2 regions of the Escherichia marmotae genome follow, and region 2 is predicted to be linked to the other one. Evidence: riboswitches for the same ligand, from Rfam matches in the RefSeq annotation. Region 2 holds a riboswitch; the other holds the start of a gene.
The links. Region 2 has a riboswitch for thiamine pyrophosphate ahead of thiM (hydroxyethylthiazole kinase). Riboswitches for the same ligand answer to the same signal wherever they lie in the genome.

Region 1 (3,043 bases), 2.1 Mb from region 2:
TCCGAAACGCATATCGCCCGGCAAATCTTCAGCGCGTTAACCCGCATAAATGAGGAAAATGGGGAACTGGAGGCGGACATTGCCCACCACTGGCAACAAATTTCCCCACTTCACTGGCGTTTCTTTTTACGTCCCGGTATCCAATTTCATCATGGCCGTGAGCTGGAAATGGACGATGTCATCGCCTCTTTGAAACGGCTCAATACGCAGCCGCTCTATTCCCACATTGCTGAAATTGTTTCGCCAACGCCCTGGACGCTGGATATCCATCTTACGCAGCCCGATCGTTGGTTGCCGTTACTACTGGGGCAAGTTCCGGCGATGATCCTGCCGCGGGAATGGGAAACCATCAGCAACTTTGCCAGTCATCCGATCGGCACCGGTCCGTATGCGGTAATGCGTAACAGCGCCAATCAGTTGAAAATTCAGGCATTCGATGACTTCTTCGGTTATCGGGCACTCATCGATGAAGTTAACGTCTGGGTTCTGCCGGAAATTGCCGACGAGCCAGCCGGAGGGCTAATGCTGAAAGGGCCGCAGGGTGAGGAAAAAGAGATTGAAAGCCGCCTGGAAGAAGGTTGCTACTATTTACTGTTCGACAGCCGCACCCATCGCGGGGCGAATCAGCAAGTCAGAGACTGGGTAAGCTACGTTCTTTCTCCGAGCAATCTGGTCTACTTCGCGGAAGAACAGTACCAGCAACTCTGGTTCCCGGCCTACGGACTGCTCCCCCGTTGGCACCATGCCCGCCCCACGCATTGCGAAAAACCCGCCGGGCTGGAAAGCCTTACCCTGACCTTTTATCAGGATCATATTGAACATCGGGTAATTGCCAGGATCATGCAGCAAATTCTGGCGAGTCATCAGGTAACGCTTAACATCAACGAGATCAGCTACGATCAGTGGCATGCGGGAGAGATCGAAAGCGATATCTGGCTTAACAGCGCCAACTTTACGCTGCCGCTGGATTTTTCGCTGTTCGCGCATTTGTGCGAAGTGCCGCTGCTACAACACTGTATTCCGATCGACTGGCAAGCCGATGCCGCGCGCTGGCGCAATGGCGAGATGAATCTGGCGAACTGGTGCCAGCAGTTAGTGACCAGCAAAGCGATGGTGCCATTGATCCATCACTGGCTGATCATTCAGGGGCAACGCAGTATGCGCGGCCTGCGCATGAATACCCTTGGATGGTTCGATTTTAAATCAGCGTGGTTTGCACCGCCGGATCCATGATTGCTGGTTGATAACAAACTCACTACACTAACGCCGTTCTCAACGGGGTGCCACGCAAATGCGTGCGCTGAGAAAATACCCGTCGAACCTGATCCGGATAACGCCGGCGAAGGGATTTGAGGCTCCTTCTCAAGTCCTTTGCCACTCTTCTTTGAGGTGCAAAGTGTTAAAAAAATGTCTTCCTTTGCTGTTGCTGTGCACAGCGCCCGTTTTTGCGAAACCTGTTCTGACCGTCTATACCTACGACTCCTTCGCTGCCGACTGGGGGCCAGGTCCGGTAGTCAAAAAAGCCTTTGAAGCCGACTGTCATTGCGAACTGAAACTGGTGGCGCTGGAAGATGGCGTCTCGCTGCTCAACCGTCTGCGGATGGAAGGTAAAAACAGCAAAGCCGATGTGGTGCTGGGTCTGGATAACAATCTGTTAGATGCCGCCAGCAAAACCGGGCTGTTTACCAAAAGCGGCGTGTCAGCGGATGCGATCAATGTACCCGGCGGCTGGAATAATGACACTTTCGTACCATTTGATTACGGCTACTTCGCCTTCGTCTATGACAAGAACAAACTGAAAAATCCGCCGCAAAGCCTGAAAGAACTGGTTGAGAGCGATCAAAACTGGCGGGTGATTTATGAAGATCCACGCACCAGTACGCCAGGTCTGGGTCTGCTGCTGTGGATGCAAAAAGTCTATGGCGATGACACCCCGCAAGCCTGGCAGAAACTGGCGAAGAAAACCGTCACCGTCACCAAAGGCTGGAGCGAAGCCTATGGCCTGTTTTTAAAAGGCGAAAGCGATCTGGTATTGAGCTACACCACTTCTCCGGCTTATCACATTCTCGAAGAGAAGAAAGATAACTACGCCGCCGCCAACTTTAGCGAAGGTCACTATCTGCAAGTGGAAGTCGCCGCCCGCACCGCTGCCAGCAAGCAGCCGGAGCTGGCACAAAAATTCCTCCAGTTTATGGTTTCTCCGGCTTTCCAGAATGCGATCCCAACCGGCAACTGGATGTATCCGGTAGCAAACGTCGCACTACCTGCCGGTTTTGAACAACTGACCAAACCGGCCACCACGCTGGAATTCACGCCAGCCGAAGTGGCGGCACAACGTCAGGCATGGATTAGCGAATGGCAACGCGCCGTCAGCCGTTAATTCCTGGCTGGTTAATTCCAGGTGTAAGCGCCGCCACGCTGGTGGTGGCGGTTGCACTGGCGGCGTTTCTCGCGCTGTGGTGGAACGCGCCGCAGGGGGACTGGGCAACAATATGGCAGGACAGCTACTTGTGGCATGTGGTGCGCTTCTCCTTCTGGCAGGCGTTTCTCTCTGCGCTGCTCTCTGTCGTGCCCGCAATATTCCTCGCCCGCGCCCTCTACCGCAGGCGCTTTCCGGGGCGGCAGGCGCTGTTGCGTCTGTGCGCCATGACCTTAATCCTGCCTGTGCTGGTCGCTGTTTTCGGCATTCTTAGCGTTTATGGTCGCCAGGGCTGGCTGGCATCGCTCTGGCAATTGCTTGGGCTGGAGTGGACTTTTTCGCCCTACGGCCTGCAAGGCATTTTGCTGGCGCACGTATTTTTTAATCTGCCGATGGCGAGCCGCTTATTACTCCAGGCACTGGAAAACATCCCCGGTGAACAACGTCAACTTGCCGCCCAGCTTGGGATGCGCGGCTGGCATTTTTTCCGCTTCGTCGAATGGCCGTGGTTACGGCGACAAATCCCGCCGGTTGCTGCGCTTATCTTTATGCTCTGTTTCGCCAGCTTCGCCACCGTGCTGGCGCTGGGCGGCGGGCCACAGGCGACGACTATCGAACTGGCAA
Region 2 (3,043 bases):
AAGCTGAGACCGACGGAGAAAAATAGTGATATGCCCCGCGCAATAAGCCATTTTTGTAGCTTTGACGCCAGTTACGCGAGAAATACGGGTCTACCAGCTTTTCGCCTTCCGTAGCCTTAATAAAAGCAAACTGTAAGCGGATACCGTTGTCGCGCATTTTTGCGACACGTTGCCAGTCGATCCGCGCCTGCCAGCGTGAAACATCAATACCATGAATGGTGTAATTGGCAGGGATTCGAATAGCAAAAGATTTGACCGGGCGATAACCATAAAAGTGGATGTAGTCTTTAATCTGAATTGCTGTCGACCAGAAAAAATTCACCGTCTGACGAGGATAAATCGCCACGATGGAAATTAGCCCCAGAGCGCAGAACAAGGCGGTGAATTTTTTTCGACTGGCTATTTTTAGCTGCATTGGTTTCATCCCTGAATTTCAGCGCGAACACGCTGAAAAATGCCAAAGCAGCTATAGTATGATGCTCACCACCAGGCGTGAAAGTGGTGAACCGGACCATTCCCGTGGCCAACTTCCAGCGTGTCGGCCTGGGCTAACGCCGCTGATAGCCAGCTTTTTGCTTCCTGTACGGTGTCAGCCCAATTCGTGTGACGCGGACGCAGCGCTGCCAGCGCCGCAGATAATGTACAACCAGTGCCATGCGTGTTTTTGGTCATAATACGCGGTGCGGTAAACCGTTGTTCGCCGTCGCGGGTAAACAACCAGTCCGGGCTTTGCTCATCATCCAGATGACCACCTTTCATCAACACGGCACCACAGCCCATCGCCAATAATTCACGCCCCTGCTCCAGCATTTCCTGTTCATTACGCGCGTGTGGAGAATCGAGTAAAGCAGCAGCCTCCGGCAAATTTGGGGTGATTAATGAAACCTGCGGCAATAATTGACTGCGTAGCGTGGCAACCGCCGAAGGTGAAAGCAGCGGATCACCGCTTTTAGCCAGCATAACGGTATCCAGCACCACGTTTTGGATCTGGTAACGTTGCAGCCGTTCTGCCACCGCTTCAACAATATCCGTCTCTGCCAGCATGCCGATTTTGGTGGTATCGATTCGCACATCGCTGAACACTGAGTCGAGTTGTGCGGCAACAAAGTCAGGCTCAATGCGATACACCGACTGTACACCGCGGGTATTTTGCGCCACCAGTGCGGTGATTACCGAACAACCATAAGCGCCAAGTGCCGAGAAGGTTTTAAGATCGGCCTGAATCCCCGCACCACCACTCGGATCAGTACCGGCAATCGTCAGAGCGTTAACCCGTTTCATGCCTGCACCTCCTGCGTCAGTTGCCAGAGCGCATCAAGGAAATGGGGGATAAAACTGCCCGGCCCTTCGCTTCTGGCGACCGCACGTTCTCCGGCTTGTTTCATCCAGTGGCAGGCAGATGCAACATTTTCCAGCGTATCGCCCGGTAATGCACAACTGGCAGCGACAACTGCCGATAATGCACAACCAGTTCCTACTACTTTGGTCATTAACGGATCGCCGCCGTGAATGCCAACGATGCGACGACCATCGGTAACATAATCTACCTCGCCCGTGACCACGACGACAGCCCCGGTTTCATTCGCCAGTGTTTGTGCTGCGGGTAACGCGTTGGCTGCGGCGTCGGTGGAATCCACACCGCGACCACCATTGGCGATACCAGCTAATGCCATAATTTCAGAGGCATTACCGCGTATCGCCGCTGGCTTTAACGATAAAAGTTCGTGGCAAAAATGACGGCGATATTCGAGTGCGCCAACTGCGACCGGATCAAGCGTCCAGGGGGTTTGGGAGCGTGTTGCCTGTTCTACGGCAGCACGCATCGCTTGTGCTCGTAGCTGCGTCAGTGTGCCTACGTTAATCAACAAGGCACTGGCGATGGCCGCAAACTGACTGGCCTCTTCGGTTTCGATAACCATCGCTGGCGATGCACCGAGCGCCAGTAAAGTATTGGCGGTAAAAGTTTGCACCACATCATTGGTCATGCAATGCACAAGGGGAGAGTGTTGGTGAAAGAGGTGTAACGTGCGCGCAGATTGCGCGGAACTCAGCAGGTCGACTTGCATAGTTTGCTCCTGCCATAACGTGAAGAAGCGATGACCTGATGGTCTGTGACTTCCCTACGCTGGCATTATCCAGATCAGGTGATACGGGTATTTCTCAGCCTTCACGCAGAAGGGCACCCCGAGTCGTTTGGTTGCGATGATGGATCGCAGATAAGGATGGTAAGGCCCCGCGCACACGTTGTAAACGAGGAAAAACGGCGATATTACAATAACGTTGTGAAATTATTTTATATAAGAATCCAGCACCTTCAGAACGACATCCAGATCTTCTTCACGCTTTAATTCATCGCCCTGATGAACAATGTGTTCCGTCAGATGGCCTTTAATCACTTCTCGCATCAAGCCGTTTACCGCACCACGAATGGCGGCAATCTGTTGTAGTACGGCAGCACATTCGTGCGGCTCGTCGAGCATTTTCTTGAGCGCGACGACCTGTCCCTGAATCTTACTGGCACGCGCTTTCAGTTTCTGTTTATCACGGATGGTATGAGACATGGCAACACCTGGTTAACAAGAACATGGAAAATCATAGCACTATTAATCTACTGGGGGGTAGTATCATGTACTGGGGGGGAGTAGAATCAGGGCGTCGATTTAATACTAAGAATTATTATCATGACCGAATTTACCACTCTTCTTCAGCAAGGAAACGCCTGGTTTTTCATCCCCAGCGCCATCTTACTTGGTGCGCTTCATGGGCTGGAGCCAGGGCACTCAAAAACGATGATGGCAGCGTTTATCATCGCCATTAAAGGCACCATTAAACAGGCGGTGATGCTTGGACTGACGGCAACTATTTCACATACGGCGGTGGTCTGGTTGATTGCCTTTGGCGGGATGGTGATCAGCAAACGCTTTACTGCGCAGTCAGCGGAGCCGTGGCTTCAGTTGATTTCCGCGGTGATCATTCTTGGCACCGCATTCTGGATGTTCTGGCGTACTTGGCGCGGTGAAAGAAACTGGCTTGAGAATATGCA

Region 1: another riboswitch for thiamine pyrophosphate. It lies ahead of thiB (thiamine ABC transporter substrate binding subunit); the one in region 2 lies ahead of thiM (hydroxyethylthiazole kinase).

Annotation. Positions count from the first base shown of each region.
Region 1 covers NZ_CP025979.1:2,447,221-2,450,263, forward strand. Annotated here, with positions in the region: gene sgrR (DNA-binding transcriptional regulator SgrR) at 1-1,233, shown strand, start outside; TPP riboswitch at 1,267-1,366, shown strand; gene thiB (thiamine ABC transporter substrate binding subunit) at 1,397-2,380, shown strand; gene thiP (thiamine/thiamine pyrophosphate ABC transporter permease ThiP) at 2,356-3,043, shown strand, end outside.
Region 2 covers NZ_CP025979.1:298,103-301,145, reverse strand. Annotated here, with positions in the region: gene C1192_RS01455 (glycoside hydrolase family 25 protein) at 1-415, opposite strand, end outside; gene thiD (bifunctional hydroxymethylpyrimidine kinase/phosphomethylpyrimidine kinase) at 481-1,281, opposite strand; gene thiM (hydroxyethylthiazole kinase) at 1,278-2,066, opposite strand; TPP riboswitch at 2,101-2,197, opposite strand; gene rcnR (Ni(II)/Co(II)-binding transcriptional repressor RcnR) at 2,289-2,561, opposite strand; gene C1192_RS01435 (nickel/cobalt efflux protein RcnA) at 2,682-3,043, shown strand, end outside.